DNA from 3 places in the Kocuria sp. UBA5001 genome. Region 1 is predicted to be linked to each of the others. Evidence: riboswitches for the same ligand, from Rfam matches in the RefSeq annotation. Region 1 holds a riboswitch; each other region holds the start of a gene.
What was found. Region 1 has a riboswitch for S-adenosylmethionine ahead of B3G12_RS08820 (cobalamin-independent methionine synthase II family protein). Riboswitches for the same ligand answer to the same signal wherever they lie in the genome.
Positions count from the first base shown of each region.

Region 2: linked by a shared signal. The riboswitch ahead of B3G12_RS00530 (bifunctional o-acetylhomoserine/o-acetylserine sulfhydrylase) and the one ahead of B3G12_RS08820 (cobalamin-independent methionine synthase II family protein) in region 1 are both predicted to bind S-adenosylmethionine.
Region 3: linked by a shared signal. The riboswitch ahead of B3G12_RS10295 (methylenetetrahydrofolate reductase) and the one ahead of B3G12_RS08820 (cobalamin-independent methionine synthase II family protein) in region 1 are both predicted to bind S-adenosylmethionine.

Region 1 is NZ_DGYR01000013.1:197,516-204,154, reverse strand. It holds gene B3G12_RS08840 (acetyl-CoA C-acetyltransferase) at 1-553, opposite strand, end outside; gene B3G12_RS08835 (CoA transferase subunit B) at 550-1,227, opposite strand; gene B3G12_RS08830 (CoA transferase subunit A) at 1,224-2,024, opposite strand; gene B3G12_RS08825 (IclR family transcriptional regulator) at 2,195-3,028, shown strand; SAM riboswitch class I at 3,143-3,229, shown strand; gene B3G12_RS08820 (cobalamin-independent methionine synthase II family protein) at 3,244-4,455, shown strand; gene B3G12_RS08815 (MFS transporter) at 4,783-6,204, shown strand; gene B3G12_RS08810 (thiolase family protein) at 6,401-6,639, shown strand, end outside.
Region 2 is NZ_DGYR01000001.1:106,734-113,372, reverse strand. It holds gene B3G12_RS00550 (response regulator transcription factor) at 1-533, opposite strand, end outside; gene B3G12_RS00545 (sensor histidine kinase) at 530-1,801, opposite strand; gene B3G12_RS00540 (CPBP family intramembrane glutamic endopeptidase) at 2,033-2,797, shown strand; gene B3G12_RS00535 (VOC family protein) at 2,939-3,577, opposite strand; SAM riboswitch class IV at 3,683-3,801, shown strand; gene B3G12_RS00530 (bifunctional o-acetylhomoserine/o-acetylserine sulfhydrylase) at 3,876-5,318, shown strand; gene metX (homoserine O-acetyltransferase MetX) at 5,315-6,481, shown strand; gene B3G12_RS00520 (GNAT family N-acetyltransferase) at 6,609-6,639, shown strand, end outside.
Region 3 is NZ_DGYR01000017.1:3,612-10,250, reverse strand. It holds gene B3G12_RS10315 (fructosamine kinase family protein) at 1-489, opposite strand, end outside; gene B3G12_RS10310 (hypothetical protein) at 499-1,101, opposite strand; gene B3G12_RS10305 (TetR/AcrR family transcriptional regulator) at 1,190-1,888, opposite strand; gene B3G12_RS10300 (MFS transporter) at 1,966-3,579, shown strand; SAM riboswitch class IV at 3,560-3,675, shown strand; gene B3G12_RS10295 (methylenetetrahydrofolate reductase) at 3,718-4,725, shown strand; gene metE (5-methyltetrahydropteroyltriglutamate--homocysteine S-methyltransferase) at 4,977-6,639, shown strand, end outside.

The DNA of each region.
Region 1 (6,639 bases):
GCGCCGCCACCTCGTCCTGCTCCTGGCGCCCGATGTGCCGTTCCGTGTTGCCCGTCTCCGTCAGCTCACCCATGGCCACGCCCAGCGCGGAGTCCACCAGGCCGTCGTGGGCCAGGGAATCGGCGAGGGTCATGTCCCCGTAGGACTTCCCCTTGCGGGCACCCAGTGCCAGGTGGGGTGCGTTGGTCATGGACTCCATGCCACCGGCCACCACCACGTCCGCCTCGCCCGCGCGAATCATCCGGGCAGCCTCCGTGACGGCCACCAGCCCGGAGAGGCACACCTTGTTGAGGCTCATGGCGGGCACGCTCATGGGCAGCCCGGCGGCCACGGCGGCCTGCTTCGCCGGGTTCTGGCCGTTGCCCGCCTGCACCACGTTGCCCATGTAGACGTGGTCCACGTCCTCCGGGGCTACCTCGGCCCGTTGCAGCGCGTGCTTGATGGCGTGCGCCCCCAGGTCCACGGCGCTCTGGGACGCGAGCGCTCCCAGCAGCTTTCCCTGCGGGGTGCGGGCCCCGTTGACGATCACGATGTCGTTGGCGTTCTCGGTCACTGTTCCTCCTGAACGGGTACGGAATCGGGGGTGACGTCCACCAGATCCACCCGGTAGTTCGCTTCGGTCTTTTCGGCCACTTCGTCCTCGCTCACCCCTGGGGCCAGGGTGCGCAGCACGAGCCCGGCGTCCTCGACGTCGAACACGCACAGGTCCGTGATGATGCGGTCCACCACGCCCACACCGGTGAGCGGGAGGTCGCACTCGTGCTTGAGCTTCGCGGAGCCGTCCTTGGCCACGTGCTCGGTGAGCACCAGCACGCGCGGCGTCCCGGCCACGAGGTCCATGGCGCCGCCCATGCCCTTGACCATCTTGCCGGGAATCATCCAGTTCGCCAGGTCTCCCGTCTCGGAGACCTGCATGGCGCCCAGGATCGCCATCTTCACGTGCCCGCCGCGGATCATCCCGAAGGACGTGGCGGAGTCGAAGATCGCCGCGCCCGGCTGCAGCGTGATGGTCTGCTTGCCGGCGTTGATGAGGTCCGGGTCCTCGTCCCCCTCGTACGGGAACGGGCCCATGCCCAGCACGCCGTTCTCGGACTGCAGCACCACGCTCACCCCGGGCGGCAGGTTGTTCGCCACCAGGGTGGGGATGCCGATGCCCAGGTTCACGTAGTCGCCGTCGGCCAGTTCCGACGCCGCGATGGCCGCCATCTCGTCGCGCGTCCAGCTCATGCCGCGTCCCCTTCCGTGCGGCGGCCCGCGGTGGGCCGTTCTTCCGCGCCGCTCTCCGGCGAGCGCCGGTCCTCTGCCGCGCGCACGACGTCGCCCTCGGGCCTCGGCCGCGTGGTGCGCTGCTCGATCTCCTTGGGCACCCCGGAGTACCGCACCACGTGCTGCACGTACACGCCGGGGGTCACGATGTGGTCCGGGTCCAGCTCGCCGGGAGCCAGCACCTCCTCGACCTCCGCGAACGTGACCTTCCCGGAGGCCGCGCACACCGGGTTGAAGTTGCGGGAGGTGCGCCGGTAGACCAGGTTGCCGTCCGTGTCCCCGCGCCAGGCGTGCACGAGCGCCACGTCCGCCACGATCCCGCGCTCCTGGACGTAGGTGCGCCCGTCGAACTCGGCGGTGGGCTTGCCCTCGGCCACGGGGGTGCCCACCCCGGTGGCCGTGTAGAACGCGGGGATCCCTGCCCCACCGGCGCGCAGCCGCTCCGCGAGGGTGCCCTGCGGAGTGAACTCCACCTCCAGCTCGCCCTCCAGGAACTGGCGCGCGAACTCCCTGTTCTCCCCCACGTAGGAGGCGAGCACCGTGGAGACCTGGCGGTTCTCGAGCAGCAGCCCGAGTCCCTTGCCGTCCACGCCCATGTTGTTGGAGACCACGGTGAGGTCTTTGACGCCGCTGTCCCGCACCGCCTCGATGAGGTCCCGCGGGATGCCGGAGAGACCGAACCCTCCCACCGCGAGGGTCATGCCGTCCCGCAGCGTCTCGGCCAGCAGGCCGGTGACGTCGTCCCTGAGTTTGGACATGGCCGCCCTTTCCGGATTGTTCCGTGTGATCTGCCTCTCACCCTAGGAAGGGTTCACATCCTGGTCAAAGAAATCCGTGGTGCGTCGCGGAACGAGCCACATTCTGGAAAACTGGCGGTTGATCGTCCACATCGTGGACAAGCGGGGCCTGGCGGGCAGAGGAGACGGCGATGGCGAGAGCGGCGGAGCAGCCGGGCGGCGCGGAACGGGCGCGGGCGACGACGTCGCGGGCCGCAGCGACGTCGGGCACCCAGGTGGTCGGACGGGTCGCCGCGGTGCTGCAGGCCGTGGCCGCCGCGGGAACCGCTGGCACCGCCGAGGTCGCCCGCAGCACGGGGCTCACCCGCCCCACCGCCCACCGCCTGCTCACCGCACTGGCCCACGAGGGACTGCTCGACCGGGACGACACCGGTCGCTGGGCGCTCGGCTTCGAGCTGACCATCCTGGGGGCGGTGACCGCTCAGCGCTACCCGGCGCAGGACCTCGCCACCCCGCACCTGCGGCGCCTCGCCGAGGCCACCGGCGAGTCCGCGTTCTTCTCCGCCCGCCGCGGGGACGAGGTGATCTGCCTCGAACGCGCCGAGGGCTCGTTCCCCGTCCGCTCGCACGTCCTGCACGAGGGCCTGCGACTGCCCCTGGGCGTCGCCTCCGCGGGGCTGGCCATCCTCGGCCACCTCCCGGACGAGCAGCTGGAGGGCGCGCTCGCCGCCACCCGCGAGCGCCGCAGTGAGCTCGGCCCCCAGCACGACGACGCCCACGTCCGCGGTCTCGTGGCCCAGGTCCGCGAGCACGGCTGGTCCCTGAACCCGGGGCGGATCGTGGAGGGCTCGTGGGGCATGGCCGCCGCGGTCTTCGACGCCTCCGGCCAGCCCCGCTACGCGCTGTCCCTCACGGGGATCGAGTCCCGCTTCCGCCCGCCGCGGCAGCAGCAGCTGGGCACCGCGCTGCTGGACCAGGCACACAGGCTCAGCACGGCACTGCGCACGGGCCGAGCGACGTCGTAGCCCGCCCCGCACGAGGCTCGCACACGGCCCGGGCGACGTCGTCGTCCGCCGAGAGTGCGCCACAGGCCCGCCATGATTCGCCCGCCCACCTCCGCGTGCTGTTGGATGGAGGGGCAACCATCCAGAGCGGCCGAGAGATCTGGCTCGTCGAAGCCGCAGCAACCGGATCACCCCCGGTGCTAATGCCAGAACCGATGGAAAGGACGCACCACCCCATGCCCCACAACACCGACCGCATCCAGACCACCCACGTGGGCTCGCTGCCCCGCACGCCCGAGCTGCTGGAGGCCAACAACCGTTTCCAGGCGGGCGAGATCGACCTCCCCCAGCTGGGCGAGGCGCTCGACGAGGGGGTCAAGGAGATCGTGCGCACCCAGCGCGAGATCGGCATCGACATCGTCAACGACGGCGAGTACGGCCACACCACGTCCGGCGCCGTGGACTACGGGGCCTGGTGGAACTACTCGTTCCACCGCCTGGGCGGGCTGACCCCCACGGACGAGGACCGCTGGAACGACGCGGAGAAGCACCGCTCCAGCCCGGGGCACATCGTGCTCACGAGCTTCCCCGACCGCCGCGACCGCGAGCGCTTCCGGGACGCCTACGAGGACCCCACGGCGGGCGTGCTGGCGCACCGCAACACGGTCTCGCAGCCCAAGATCACGGGCCCGCTGACCTACACGGGTCAGGAGGCGGTGGCCGGCGACATCCGCCGCGTGAAGGACGCGATGGCACTGAACGGGGCCACGCAGGGCTTCGTCGCCGCACTGTCCCCCGGCTCCTGCGCCCGCGTGAAGAACGAGTACTACGCCACGGACGAGGAACTGGTCTACGCCTGCGCGGACGTGATGCGCGAGGAGTACAAGGCCATCGTGGACGCCGGGCTGACCGTGCAGATCGACGACCCCTCGATCGCCGAGTCCTGGGACCAGATCAACCCGGAGCCCACGGTGGAGGACTACCTGGACTTCACCCGGCTGCGCGTGGAGGCCCTGAACCACGCCCTGCGCGACCTGCCGCAGGAGCAGATCCGCTTCCACCTTTGCTGGGGCTCGTGGCACGGCCCGCACACCACGGACCTGGAGCTGAAGTACCTCGTGGACCTCATGCTCACCATCAACGCGCAGGGCTACAGCTTCGAGGCGTCCAGTCCCCGCCACGGCCACGAGTGGAAGGTCTGGGAGGAGCACAAGCTGCCCGAGGGCAAGGTGGTCTACCCCGGCATGGTCTCCCACTCGACCAACGGCGTGGAGCACCCGGAGCTGGTGGCGCAGCGCATCGAGCAGTACGCCTCGGTGGTGGGCCGCGAGAACGTCATCGCCTCCACGGACTGCGGGCTGGGCGGGCGCTTGCACCCGCAGATCGCGCTCGCGAAGCTCGGGTCGCTCGTGGAGGGCGCGCGGATCGCCTCGCAGCGCCTCTTCTGAGCCCTTCCGCCTCTTCCAGCACCGACGACGACGCCGCGCGCGCCGTCACGCGGGCCCGACACCTCCACGGAGTGCCGGGCCCGCGGTGCATGGTGACCCCGCCCTGCCGGGACGTCGCGGGCGTGGCCGTGCCGGTGCGCGGAGGTGACGTGCCGCCAGGGAAGCCTCGCGACGACGCCGTAACATATACGATTTTATACACGACATGCGTGACCGGGCTCACACGCATGCGTACACTGCCGTTTCAAGACCAATCGGTCGGTTATTGCATTCAGGCCCCTGCCTCTGGCACCGCGGACGCCGGTCCGAAGATTCTGGAGATCCACCATGGCATCAACCACCACAGCGCCCGCGCAGGGCCACACCATGAGCCGCGAGGAGCGCAAGGTCCTCGCGGGCACGCTCGTGGGCACCACCATCGAGTGGTACGACTTCTTCATCTATGCCCAGGCCGCCGCGTTCATCCTGGCCGCGCACTTCTTCAACCCGCTCACCGCCGAGAACCCCCAGTTCGGTCAGATCATCTCGTGGGCGACCCTGGGCATCAGCTTCCTCTTCCGCCCGCTGGGCGCGATCGTGGCGGGGCACATCGGCGACCGCTTCGGGCGCAAGGTCACGCTCGTGATGACCCTGTTCGGCATGGGCGCGGCCACCACGCTGATCGGCCTGCTGCCCACGTACAGCCAGATCGGCATGGCGGCACCCATTCTGCTGATCCTGCTGCGCATCCTGCAGGGCTTCTCCGCCGGCGGTGAGTGGGGCGGCGCGGCCCTGATGTCCGTGGAGCACGCCCCCGTGAACAAGCGCGGACTCTTCGGCGCGTACCCGCAGATCGGCGTGCCGATCGGCATGCTCATGGCCACCCTGTTCATGTTCGGCCTGAGCACGGGGCTGACGCCCCAGCAGTTCGAGTCCTGGGGTTGGCGCGTGCCGTTCCTGTTCTCCATCGTGCTGATCTTCGTGGGCTGGCTCATCCGCCGCTCGGTGGACGAGTCCCCGGTGTTCCTGGAGATGCAGCAGCGCGCCAAGGAGTCCTCCGCGCCCCTCGGCCAGCTCTTCCGCAAGAACCCCCGCGAGGTCCTGCTCGCCGCGCTGATCTTCGCCGGCAACAACGCCGCGGGCTACCTGGTGATCGCGTTCTTCGCCTCCTACGGCACGAAGGTCCTGCACATGTCCCGGCCGGAGACCCTGGTCGCCTCCCTGGTGGGCGGCATCGGCTGGCTGATCTTCACCATGCTGGGCGGCTGGATGTCGGACAAGGTGGGACGCAGGCGCACATTCATGATCGGCTACGGCATCATCATTGTGTGGGCCATCCCCATGTGGTGGCTGCTCAACACGGCGTCCCTGCCGCTGTTCGCCCTGGCGATCTTCGTGCTGACCATCGGCCTGGGCCCGTCCTACGGACCGCAGTCGGCCATGTACGCGGAGATGTTCCCGGCCCGCGTGCGCTACTCGGGCGTCTCGATCGGCTACGCGCTGGGCTCGATCATCGGCGGTGCGTTCGCGCCCATGATTGCCGAGCTGCTGCTCGCCCGCACCGGCCAGGCGTGGACCATCGGCGTCTACATCTCGCTGCTGTCCCTGGTGTCCTTCATCGCGGTGTGCTTCGTGAAGAAGTCGGACCAGGGCAAGGACCTTCACGTGGCGGAGGTGCACCAGGAGTACGTCCAGGCGCACCCCGGGGAGAGCGTCCCCGCCGTCGCCGGCGAGCCGGAGACCACCTCCGCGCGTCGCCCCCGGCACTGACGCACCCTGCGCACCCCGTCCCGCGGCCCCCGACGAAGGGCCGCGGGACGCCACCCGAGAACCGGCCCGGCATCCGCACGGACGCCGGGCCTTCTCGTCTCCCCGGAGCGGGTGTCACCGATTGACGTGGCTCACACGATCGGGGAACCTGAGCAGTGAACGATCGGTCAGTAATCCTTCCCAGCTAGGAGTTGCCATGCCCTCTCTGCCGCAAGCCTTCCTCGTCGGGGGCGCCCGGACGCCCGTTGGCCGCTACGGCGGCGCGCTGTCCTCGGTCCGCCCGGACGACATGGCCGCCCTGTGCATCCGCTCCGTGGTGGGGGAGGCCGGGATCGACCCCGCGCTGGTGGACGAGGTGATCCTGGGCAACGCGAACGGCGCGGGCGAGGAGAACCGCAACGTGGCCCGCATGGCGTGGCTGCTCAACGGCTACCC
Region 2 (6,639 bases), on a different contig from region 1:
GGTGACGACGTCGCCGCGTCGCGCTCCCGGGCGGGCGAGCCCGGGGCAGGTGCCGCGGCGTCGCCCGCCGGAGCGGGGGAGGGCGGCGTCGTCTCCCCGGCCAGTGCGGACGCCCCCGCGGTGCGGGCCAGCACCTTGCGCGTAACGAGCGGATCCAGCAGGGCGTCCCCGCGCCCCAGCACCCGGACGGCCTGGATCAGCTCCTCCGGTCCGGCGGACTTGAGCAGGAACCCGGAGGCCCCGGCGGAGAGCGCGGCGAACAGGGCTTCGTCCGTGTCGAACGTGGTGAGCACGAGCACCGCAGCGCGGGAGCCTGCGGCGAGCAGCCGACGGGTGACCTCGATGCCGTCCAGCCGCGGCATCTGCACGTCCATGCACACGACGTCCGGTGCGAGGGCGGCGGCGAGCTCGAGGGCCTCCTGGCCGTCGCAGGCCTCGCCCACCACCTCGATGTCCTCCTGAGAGGTGAGGATCGCGGAGAATCCCACGCGGATCAGAGGCTGGTCGTCCACCAGCAGCACACGCAGACTCACCGCTGCTTCTCCCGGTCGTTGCGGGTGGGAACGGTGGCGCGCACGAGCCAGCCACCTCCGGATTTCGGGCCCGCCTCCAGGGTGCCGCCCACCGAGGTGATCCGTTCTCTCATGCCGGGCACCCCCATGCCTGCGCTGTCGGATGCTGGAGCCCCCGCGCGGCCGCCGCGTCCGTCGTCGCTGACCTCCAGCTCCACCCGGTCGGCCCCGGTGCGCAGCCGCACCGCGACCGAGGCCCGCGGGCCGGCGTGCTTTCGGGCATTCGTGATCCCCTCCTGGGCGGTGCGGTACAGCGCCAGCTGGGCCGGGGGCGGCAGATGCGGCTCGGGACCGATGCGGTGCAGCTCCGCGCGCTGACCGATGGCCCGTGCTTCCGCCACGAGCGCGTCGAGGTCCGGGAGGCGGGGCAGGGAATCGGGGGCCTCCTCGCCGTCGCGCAGCGTGTGGAGCATGGTCTTGAGCTCGGTGACGGCGTCACGCGCCGAGGACTCCACGCCGCGCAGGTGTGCGGTGGCGGCCTCGGGATCCCGCGCCATGCTCAGCCGCGCGGCCCCGGCCTGGACGCCCATGGCCGTGACGTGGTGGGCCACGACGTCGTGCAGCTCCCGGGCGATCCTGAGCCGTTCGAGGCTCACGGCCTGCTCCGCAAGCCGCTCCTGCTGCTGCCGGATCTCGGCGTGGGCGGCCTCGAGCTCCTGCCGCTCGATGGCCGCGTTCCACGCCCGGTCGCCGAAGACCCACGCCCCGGCGAAGTAGGCGATGTTCACGAGGAACTGGATCGCGGCGATGGCCATGTAGGCGTTGACGCCGTGCTCACCCACCTTCGGATCCGTGAACTGGTCCACGGTGCTCCAGCCCAGCCACACCGCCATCCCCACGGCCACGGCTGCGCGGGACCACGTGGCGCGGGGGCGGTCCGGGCACCAGGCCCCCACGGAGTAGAAGCCCAGGAACAGCACCACCTGGGAGGCGTACATCTCGATCCCGGCCCACGTGCCGAGCGCGAAGTACACGAAGGACACCGCCACCATCACGGCCACAGGGAAGCGACGCCGCCAGGCGAGCGGGGCGGCCAGCACCACGGCGCCCATGGCAACCCACCCGACGTCCGCCTTCCACGGGACCGACTGCACGAAGTCGGAGAGGTAGACCAGTTCAACGCCGGCCAGTGCCAGCACGCCGGCACCCAGGGCATCCCGCCGACGCCACCCCGGCTGCAGGGCTCGGTGGGGCGGGGAGGTGTCCGTGGCGACGGGGCTCGGGCGCATGGCTTCCCACTACCGACGGAGCGACCCGAACGGCGGGGCGCGCCGTCTCGCGGGTGGACCCGACGACGGCCACCTTCACGATGGGTCCGCCCGACAACGGATCCACCGACGGGGCGGCGGCAGGGAGGGCGCGTGCTCGGCGCGGGGCGCAGCGTGCCCGCACGGTTGCGGCGGGACGCTCCCGGGAACTGCCGACGCGCGCACCGGTCCCGCCGCGCGCACAATGGTGGGGTGACCGATTCCCTCGAGCCACCGCCCCGTGTGCCCCGCGCCGACCTGCGGATGCAGATCCTCCTGGTGCTCGGGGTCTCCCTGGGCGCCTCCGCCGTGTACTCCGTGCTGGACCTCGCGGAGATGGCGCTGCGCTCGTCGATCGCGGAGAGCTCCACGACGCTCAACCAGCCTCTGAGCCCGCTGCCCGTGCTGGATGCCCTGCGCCGGCTCACCGGGATCTGCTTTGCCCTGGTGCCCGTGGCGCTCGCGCTGCACCTGCTCGCGGGCACCACCTCCCGGATCCCGGCCGTGCTGCACTGCATCGGCGTGGACACCCGGCGCCCGGGGCACGACGCCGCGTGGGGCCTCGTGCTGTTCGTCCTGATGGGCGGTGGGACGCTCGCCCTCTACCAGGCCGGTCGCGCGCTTGGGATCACGGCGGAGATCACCACGTCCACGCTGGAGACCACGTGGTGGACCGTCCCCCTGCTGCTGCTCACCGCCCTGCGGCACGCGCTGGTGGAGGAGATCATCGTGGTGGCGTTCCTCGCGGACCGGATGCGGCGGCTGGGGCGTTCGTGGTGGACGGTGGCAGTGGTGTCCTCGATGCTGCGCGCGAGCTACCACCTGTATCAGGGCATCGGTCCGGCACTCGGCAACCTGGTGATGGGGCTCGTGTTCGTGTGGTGCTACCGCCGCGGTGGGCGGCTCGCCCCGCTGCTGCTCTGCCACTTCCTGCTGGACGCCGTGGGGTTCCTGGTGCCCCAGCTCCTGGGCGGCTGAGCGCCACCGCGAGCACCAGCCCGGGGGCGAGGCTGATGGGGTCCGCAATCATGGTGCCCCCCGTGGCTCGCCCCGACGACGAACCGAGTCGCGGGGCCGTGCGAGCGGCGTCGTCGAACCCGGAGGGCTCGGTGCCCCGGATCAGATGGTGACGGGCCCGTCCGGCGTGCCGAAGGTGACCGCCAGAAGACCGGGCGTGCCGTGGGGAGCGGACCACGTGACGTCCACCGAGCGCAGGACGTCCTCCACGGGGCCGCCGAGCCAGTCCGTCACCCGCTCGGGGGAACCGGCGATCTCCATGCCCGTCAGGCTGACGTCCGTGAGGCGCGCCTGCGAGGGGTGCATCTCGTCCGCGGAGTCGAAGTGGATCATGAACGGCAGCTGCGGATCCGCGATCAGGCCCTTGACGCCGATCTGGTGCCAGTCCAGGCGGCGGCCGTCCGGGAAGATCCGGCCGCCTGGCGCGGAGGGTCGGCCCAGCTTCTGCTCGAACGGGGCGAGGTCCGGGACCTCCACGACCCACCCGAGCCAGCCGCCGCCGGCCTCCGAACGTGCACGCACGGCCTGCCCGAACGGCGCCTTGTCCGCGGCGGGGTGCTCCAGCACGGTCACGACCTCCACGTACTGGTGGTCTGTCAGCGGCAGGATCATGTTCCGGGTGCCGAAGCGGGGATGGACCCCGCCCTTCACCGGCTCGATCCCCAACCGGTCCGCGATGCGTTCGGTGGTGGCCTCCAGGCCGTCCGGCTGTGCTGCGAAGGAAACGTGGTCCAGCTTCATGCAGTCATCGTGGCACCCGTCACACGGGCCTCCAAATCCTCGGGTGCAACACTGCGGACACCGGACTTGACGTGGCAGCGGCCGGGTTCCCAAACTGGAGGTCTAGGTCACGAGAGTCAGCGTCAAGCCCCAGCTTGCTGACCGGCAACCCTCCCACCGCGGCGGGGTGCCCTGGGTGAAGACCTGGCCGGGACGTCGTCCGACGCCCACGGCAAGCGCGGGCCACCGGTCGCCCGTTCGTGCGGGCACCGTGCGGACGGGCGCCTGGCCCCTGATCCTTCCGAGAAGGCGAATGGCCATGAGCACAGCACCCACCCCCGACAACCCCCAGGACTGGGCGTTCGAGACACGGCAGATCCACGCGGGGCAGAACCCGGACCCCGTGACGGGTTCACGGGCCCTGCCCATCCACCAGACCTCGTCCTTCGTGTTCCCTGACGCGCACACCGCCGCGGCCCGGTTCGCGCTGCAGGACATGGGCCCCATCTACTCCCGCCTGACCAACCCCACCACCGAGGTGGTGGAGAACCGCCTCGCCTCCCTGGAAGGGGGAGTGGGGGCGCTGATGGTCTCCTCCGGGCAGGCCGCCGCAACCCTGGCCGTGCTCAACCTGGGCGGGGCGGGCACGCACGTGGTGGCCAGCCCGTCCCTCTACGGCGGCTCGTACAACCTGCTGCGCCACACGCTGCCGCGGTTGGGAGTGGAGACCACGTTCGTGGCGGACCCGGACGATCCGCAGCAGTGGCGGGATGCCGTGCGGCCCTCCACCGTGGCGTTCTTCGGAGAGATGATCCCCAATCCCCGCAACGACGTCCTGGACGTGGAGACCGTTGCCGGGATCGCCCACGAGGCCGGGGTGCCGCTGATCGTGGACAACACCGTGGCCACCCCGTACCTGGTGCGGCCCATCGAGTGGGGCGCGGACATCGTGCTGCACTCGGGCACCAAGTTCCTGGGCGGTCATGGCACGGCGATCGGCGGATTCATCGTGGACGCGGGGCGCTTCGACTACGGCGCGGACCCGGAGCGGTTCCCGGGCTTCAGTCAACCGGACCCTACGTACAACGGCCTGGTGTACGCGCGGGATCTGGGGGAGGGCGGAGCCTTCGGCGTCAACCTGTCCTACGTGCTCAAGGCCCGTGTGCAGCTGCTGCGTGACCTGGGCGCGTCCATCTCCCCGTTCAACGCCTTCCTCATCGAGCAGGGGATCGAGACGCTGTCACTGCGCGTGGAACGCCACGTTGACAACGCCCAGCGGGTGGCGGAGTGGCTCGAGGCCCGCCCCGAAGTGCGCTCGGTGTCCTACGCGGGGCTGTCGTCCTCGCCGTGGCACGGGCGGGCTCGCAAGTACGCCCCCCGAGGAGCCGGTTCCGTCCTCGGTTTCGTGCTGGAGGGCGGCAAGGAGGCGGGAATCTCGTTCGTGGACGCGCTGAGCCTGCACTCCAACGTGGCGAACATCGGGGACGTGCGGTCCCTGGTGATACACCCGGCGTCGACGACGCACGCGCAGCTCTCCGAGGACGAGCAGCGCGCGGCGGGCGTGGAGCCCGGCTTCGTGCGGCTCTCGGTGGGCACCGAGGGGATCGAGGACATCCTCGCGGACCTCGAGGCGGGCTTCTCGGCGCTGGCCGCCACGGAGTCGAGCGCGCCCACCCGCACCGGGCCAGGCGCGGACCCCGCCGCTGGCACGGACGGTGGCTCGACGGCGCGTGCGGGCGCGGACGCCGAGCCCTCGGCATGACCGTGAGGCAGACGGACCCGGCGGTGCGCCGGGACGGTGTGGTGCGGGCCGCGGAAATCGGGGAGCTCACCCTGGAGTCCGGGTTCCGGCTGCCTGACGTGCGCCTGGCGTACGAGACGTGGGGCGAGTTGGCCCCGGACGGTTCCAACGCGGTGCTTGTCGAGCACGCGCTCACGGGTGACTCGCACGCGGCGCGCGGCACCACCGTGGGCTATGGGGACACAGCGCCCTTCGACATGGACGGCCGCCGTGCCGCCGCGGACGCCGGTGGCTGGTGGGACGGTCTCATTGGACCGGGCGCGGCCATCGACACCAACCGCTGGTTCGTCGTGTGTGCGAACATCCTGGGCGGCTGCCACGGCAGCACGGGCCCCGCGAGCCTCGCCCCGGACGCCACGCCGTGGGGCTCGCGCTTCCCGCGCATCACCGTGCGGGACACCGTGGCTGCGGAGGCGCGGCTCGCGGACCGGCTCGGGATCCGGCGATGGAGGCTTGTTGTGGGCGGCTCGATGGGCGGTGCCCGCGCGCTGGAGTGGGCCGTGTGCCACCCCGAGCGGGTGGCGGCGTGCGCGGTGATCGCCGCCAACGCCCGCGTGAGTGCGGAGCAGCTCGCGTGGGGTCACGCGCAGGCGCTCGCCATCCGGCAGGACCCTCGGTTCTGCCACGGCAACTACTACGCGGGCCCGCACCCCGTCGAGGGGCTTGGGCTGGCACGCCGGATCGCGCACATCACCTACCGCAGCGCCCACGAGCTCGCCGCCCGCTTCGACCGGGAGGCCCAGCCGCGGGAGGACCCTGCGGGCACGCACCCGGGCACCCGGGGCCGCTACCGGGTGGAGGGCTACCTGGACCACCAGGCGGGGAAGCTTGCCGCGCGCTTCGACGCGAACGCGTACCTCAGCGTCAACGAGACGCTGATGTCCCACGACGTCGCCCGCGGCCGCGGCAGCCTCCGGCAGGCCCTCGCGCGAACCCGGTGCGAGTGGCTCGTGGCCGCGGTGGACTCCGACCGGCTGTTCCTGCCCGAGGAGTCCGCCGAGCTCGCGGCCTCACTGCCCGGTGAGCACGAGGCGCGCACCATCACGTCACCGAGCGGGCACGACGGCTTCCTGCTGGAGACCCCGCAGGTGGGTCGGCTGCTGCGGACGGTGCTGCCGGACTGAGGCCCGGATGACGTGAGATCGGCGCGGGACGGGCGGCGCAGCATCCGTCCCATCCCGCCGTGTGGCCTGGATGCGCAGGGGTGGGGAGGCCTTGCCACGCGGGGTGGTCGGTGTCACACTCTCCCGCATGCGGACCCGAACACTGCTCGACGCCTACG
Region 3 (6,639 bases), on a different contig from region 1:
GGCGTCCACCGCCGCGCGCACCAGCGGCTCAATCCGGCGCACCAGCAGGAACTCGGCCCAGTCGTCGGTGGGCGTCAGATCCGTGGGCGAGGAGCCGATGCGCTCGGGCAGGTCCGGGGCCAGCCACCCCACGTGCGGTGCGTGCGCGCGGTGGATCGCGGCGAGGCCGACCCCGAAGCCGCGCTCGGTGGCCTCGGTCCGGGCGCCCGCGCCCTCGTCGATCCACTCCAGCGCGAGCGCACCGTCCGAGACGTGCAGCACGCGCGGCACACGGATCTCTTCCGGCGCCACGGCGCGCAGGGCCTCCAGGCCCCTCGCCTCGAGGGGGAGCACTCCCGCCGGGGCGTTCGGCATCGTCTTCACGAACACGGGCCCGCCCGGCGTCTCCACGCGGAAGGCGTTCGCGCTGTCACCGCCGCTGAGCGGCTGGGCGGTCTCCGCCCGCAGCTCCGTCACGAGGTCCGGGGGCAGCTGGTCGATGTGAGTCATGGTTTCTGTCTAGCACTGCGCGCGGGGCTGCGTCACCGCGCGGGGCAGGACGGTCGGGCAGGACCCGGCGACCTCAGCCCGCGACGAGGGCTTCATGGTGAACGACTCCGGCACCGGGAGCAGCCGGGCCCGGAAGAGATCGCTCTGCAGGAATTCCTGGGTCTCGTCCGCCATGTCCACCTGGTCGTTGGTTCCGCCCTCCTGGGTGCCCTCGAACGAGACCACGGTGCCGTCCCCGCGGCTCACGTAGCCGAAGAGCCGGTCCGCGCCGGTCGCGGACGTCACCGCGTACACGTTCGCCATGTTCACGCCCACCGACTGGCCGGGGAACGGCCCCACGCCGACGGCCAGCGGATGGCCCTGGGCGCCCAGCGCGTCCGGGAGGGTTCCCACCGTGGCCGGATTCTGGGGCGTCACGGGGCTCGCGATCTGGCCGTCCGGACGGATCGAGAGCGTGAACATCCGGACTCCGCTCTCGTCGTTGACGCCCCACGCGGGAATCTCGGCGGTCGAGGTGCTCAGCGCGGTCACGCTCCAGTCGCCCGGGTAGTCGAACGAGATGGTGCCGTCCGGGGTCGTGAATGTCTGGGTGAGAGCCACCGTCGTGCCCACGAACGTCCCCTCGCTCGCGGCAGCGGACGGGCTCGCGGTACCCTCACCGACGGGCCCACCGTGCGACCCGCGCCCTCTCGGCTCCGTCTCAGCCCAGCTGCGCCCGAACCCCGGCGAGGTAGATGTCCACCCCGGCGAGGAACTGTTCGCGGTCGTCATGCTGCGCGAAGCCGCGGGCAATCGTGTTCAGGAACGGGAACTCGTGGGCGTCCAGGGCGAGCCAGGCGTCCGCGAACTCCTGCAGGTGCTCCTCCTGGCTCACCCCCTCCTCCAGGAACGCGGCCGGCATCTCGCGGATCTCGGCGCCGCTGCCCACCACGAAGGACAGCAGCCCGCTGGCGGCGTTGAAGCACTGCGCGCTCGTGAGCTGCATCCGCATGAACTGCTGGCCCATCGCCTCGAAGATGCGCAGGGAGTTGGGCTGCATGGTGGTGTCGCGCAGCAGGTACGCCCCGGCCCACTCGTGCGCCTGCAGGGTGTCGAACAGGGTGGCAGAGAGTGTTCGCAGCACCTCGAACGGGTCCTCCCGCACGTCGACGCCACTCAGGACGTCCGCGAGGATCGCGTTGGTCGCGCGGTCGAGCAGCTCATCGCGCCCGGTCACGTAGTGGTAGATCGCCCCCACACCCGTCTCCATGCGGGCCGCGAGCGCCCGGAAGGTCAGGGCGTCCTGGCCCGCCTCGTCGAGCAGCGCCACGGAGGCATCGACCACGGCGGGCAGGGAGAGGGCTGGCCGGCTCCCCCTGGGGCGGCCGCGGGTGCGCTTGGACTCGGGTGCTGGACTCATGGATTGCACTTTACCGAACCCCGTTCTAATATCGCAGCAGGTTGAAATTAGAACCATGTTCGAGAAAGGCTCACGCCATGTCCCACACCACCTTCGAGCCGGTGACCTCCCCCTCGCGGGAGAGCGCTCCGGCCACGATCGTCGGCAAGACGATCAGCCAGGCCTGGCTGCCGTTCGCAGCCCTGTGCCTCTGCTTCTTCGTCGAGATGGTGGACAACACCGTCCTGACCATCGCCCTGCCCACCATGGGCCGGGACCTGCACGCCTCCACCACCCAGCTGCAGTGGGTCACCGGCGCGTACTCGCTGATGTTCGGCTCCCTGCTGCTCACCTCCGGCTCCCTCGCGGACCGCTTCGGCCGACGCCGCGTGCTCACCGTGGGCCTCGCCGGTTTCGGCCTGGTCTCCGCCCTGGTCTGGCTGGTCCAGGACGCGGGCCAGCTGATCGCGCTGCGCGCCGTCATGGGCATGTTCGCCGCGTGCATGGCACCGGTGACCATGTCCCTGGTCTTCCGCCTGTTCGACGACGAGAAGGTGCGGATGCGCGCCATCTCGATCATGGTCATCATCGGCATGAGCGCGATGGCACTGGGCCCGGTCGTGGCCGGCGGCGCCCTGGAGTCCGTGAGCTGGCACTGGCTGCTGTTCGTCAACACCCCGATTGCCGCCTTCGCGATCCTCGGGCTGCTGTACGGGGTGCCCAAGGACACCGCCGAGGACCTGCACACCACGCCCCTGGACCTCCCCGCCGCACTGGCCACCATGGCCGCCATGGGCCTCGGCTGCTACGCACTGACCAGCGGCGTCGACAACGGGTGGACGTCTCCCGTCACCCTCGCCTGCTTCGTGGGAGCGGCCCTCGCCGTCGTCGTGTTCATCGCCCGGGAGCGCGGCGCCGCGCACCCCATGATCGACCTCGCCGTCCTCACGCGCCCCACCGTGCGCGGCGCCGCACTGGCCCAGCTCGGCAGCTCCGTGGCCATGATGGCGGCGATGTTCATGCTGATCCTGCACTTCCAGTACGCCCTGGGCTGGTCCCCCATGAAGGCCGGTCTCGGCAACCTGCCGTTCGTGGTCATGATGATCATCTCGAGCCCCATCTCCGAGAAGCTGATCGCGAGGTTCGGTCACCGCGTCACCTGCATGATCGCCACCGCGAGCGTGGTCCTCGGCACCCTGGTGCTGGCCTTCGGGGTGGAACACGGCTACTGGGTGCTCGCCGCCGGCATGGGCCTGATGGCCATGGGCCTGCGCATCATCATGACCGTGTGCGCCGTGGCGCTGATCGAGGCCATGCCCGAGGACCAGACCTCCATGGGCACCGCGCTCAACGACGTCAGCCAGGAGCTCGGCAACTCGCTCGGCACCGCCGTGGTGGGCACCATCCTCGCCGCGCTCGTGGCCAGGACCCTGCCGGACGGTCTGTGGTCCGCGGACTTCCTGGAGTCCTTCTTCCACGGCGAGCGCGTCATCTACCTGGTGGTCGCCGTGCTGGTGGCCGTGATCAGCGGCTACGGCTCTGCACCACGCTCACCAACTCCCACGCCGCGGACGAGCACTGAGCCCCGCCCCGCTGCGCCCGGCGTGCGACCTCCCGTTGCACGCCGGGCGCACGCCCGTCTGCCCCTTGACGGCCACGGTGTGAGCCGTGCTACGCTCTCGAACAACAAAGGATCAAGAGTCCCGGTATAAAGCTCTGGCTAGCCGGGCGGCAACCCTCCTGCTGTAGTGGGGTGCCCCAGATGACGATCCGGCCGTTGCGCAACCGCGTAATGGCAAGTACGGCGCTCGGAACTGGACCTCCGGCGTCAACGTCGGAGGTTTTTTCACATGTCCGCACCGTCGCTCGCACCGCAGCAGACCCCGGCCCGGCAGCAGGCCCCGGTGGCTGACCCGCCCACGGGCACGTCCTGGCTCGTGCGCCGCCCCCGGCGTTCCACGCTCGTGTCCTTCGAGGTGTTCCCGCCCCGCCCGGACGCGGACCCGGACACCGTGTGGTCCCACATCGACGCCATGGCCCAGGCCGGTCCGGACTTCTTCTCGGTCACACACGGGCACTCCGCTGGCACGGGTGTCTCCCGGGAGGCACTGCGCCACCTGCGCCGCACCACGAGCACCCCCGTGATGGCCCACTTCACGTGCGGCGGCACGGACCGCGCGGGCCTGGAACGCTCCGTGGAGCAGCTGCTCGACGACGGTGTTCGCGACCTCCTCGCGCTGCGCGGGGACCCGCCGCTGGGCAGCGGGCAGTGGGAGACTCCCCGTGGCGGGCTCGGCCGCGCCTCGGAACTGGTCTCGCTCATCCGTGACGTCGAGCGGCGCCGCTTCGGAGACGGCTACCGCCCCGGGACCCGGCCGCTGTCGGTGTCCGTGGCATGCTACCCCTCCCCCGCCCGTGGCCGGGACTTCGAGGCGGACCTGGCGTCCCTGTGGGAGAAGCAGGAGGCCGGCGCGGACTACGCGATCACCCAGGTGCTCTACGAGCCCGAGGACTACGCCCGCTTCCTGGAGCGCGCCCGCTCGGAGGGCATTCACATCCCGGTGGTCGCCGGGCTGATGCCGCTGAGCAACCCGCAGCGGTTGCGGCGGATGACAGAGATCACCGGCGTGGCCGTGCCGAAGCGGCTCACCGACTTCCTGGCGGCGGGCACCCCGGACGAGCTGCGCCGCCGCGGGATCGCCGCCACGCTCTCACTGATCGACGACCTGCTGGACCTCGGCTGCGCGGGCTTCCACCTCTACACGTTCAACCGCCCGGACGCCGCTCTGACCATCCTGGAGCACCTGCGCGTGCGGGACGCCGCCCGCGAGTACCGGGGCCGCAGCCCGGCCTCCTGAGCCGACGCCGCGGCGTCGCCGTCATCCTCCCGCCGCACCTCTCCCACTCCCTCAGGCCCCGCTCCGCGAGCCCACCCGCCCGCGGTCGCGGTATCGCACACCCTTTTCCCGCCCGCACCGGGCAGCCCAGCCCCGCACGTCACGCAGCAGGGCGGCAACCCGGCCCCGTCAGCACCACAGACGATCACCACCGACCGAAGCATCCACGCCACCAGGCATCGCATCCACCAGAGATTCACGAAGGAGTTCCCATGACTGCTCGACCCACCACCCCGTTCCCCACCGCCACCGTTCTCGGCTATCCCCGCATCGGCCCGGACCGCGAGCTGAAGAAGGCGCTCGAGGCGTACTGGGGCGATCCGGTCCAGCACCCTGCCCAGACAGTGCTGGACACGCTCGCCGCACTGCGGGAACGCACCACCTCCCGGCTCACGGGGCTCGGCCTGAGCGCCCCGGCCGCGGTGCCCTCCGAGGGCTTCGCCGTGGACCACGTGCTCGACACCGCCCTGGCCCTGGGTGCGGTCCCCGCCCGCTTCGCGGCGGACGGCTACCGTCCCGCCGCCCCGGACACCCCGCGCGGCATCGAACTGGTGACGGCACTGTCCCGCGGGACGGACCACCTCGAACCGCTCGAACTGACCAAGTGGTTCGACACCAACTACCACTACTACGTGCCGGAGATCGGCCCGGACACCCCCCTGAGTGCGCACCCCGAGAGTCTGGTGCAGCGTTTCGCCGCCACACTCGCGGCCACGGGCACGGTCACCCGCCCCGTCCTGGTGGGGCCGCTGAGCCTGCTGCTGCTCTCTCGTCCCGAGACCACGGACGACTCCGGCGTCCGCCCCCTGGACCGGCTCGAGGACGTCGTGGCCCTCTACACCACCCTGCTCTCCGCTCTCGCGGACGCCGGAATCCCGTGGGTGCAGCTGGACGAGCCCGCCCTCGCTGCGGACGGGTGGCAGCTGCCGCGCGCCGAGCTCGTGGCCGCTCTGGAGACCGTCTACGCGCGGCTGAGCTACCCCGCCCACCGGCCGCAGATCCTCGTGACCGTCGGCTACGGGGACGCCGGCGAGGACGCGCAGCTCGCCCTGGCCCGTACGGACGTGGACGCCCTGGCCGTGGACCTGGACCGCGGCGACGTCCCCGGCGAGGCCGCCCTGCGGGCGTGGGGCGAGCGCCCGGTCGTGGCCGGCGTGGTCGGCGGCCGCACCGTGTGGCGCACGGACCTCGCACGGGCCGTCCAGAAGCTGGACCTGCTGCGCTCCCGTGCCCACGGACCGGTGGCCGTGGGCACGGCGACGCCGCTGCTGCACGTGCCGCACGACGCCGCCCGCGAGACCGGGCTGGACCCGGCCGTGCGCGCCTGGGTGGCGTTCGCGGACCAGAAGGTCGGCGAGGTCGTGGAACTGGCGCGCGGCGTGGAGCAGGGATGGGAGACGGTGGCCGAGACGCTGCGCCACGACGCCGCCGTGCGCGAGGCCCGCGCGAACCACCCCGCCACGCACCGAGCAGAGGTCCGCGAGCGCACCGCCGCCGTGCGGGACACTGACCGCCGCCGGGACACCGCCGAGGCCCGCCGCGCCGCGCAGCACGAGCGGTTGCAGCTGCCCGTACTGCCCACCACGACCATCGGCTCCTTCCCCCAGACCGCGGAGGTCCGCACGGCCCGCGCCGAGCACCGCGCCGGGCGCATCACGGACGCGCAGTACACCGCGCGGATCCGGGAGGAGATCGCCCACACGGTGCGCGCGCAGGAGGAACTGGGCCTGGACGTGCTCGTGCACGGGGAGGCGGAGCGCAACGACATGGTGCAGTACTTCGCGGAGGCCCTGGACGGCTTCGCAACCACCCGCCACGGCTGGGTGCAGTCCTACGGCTCACGGTGCACGCGCCCCTCGATCCTGTTCGGTGACG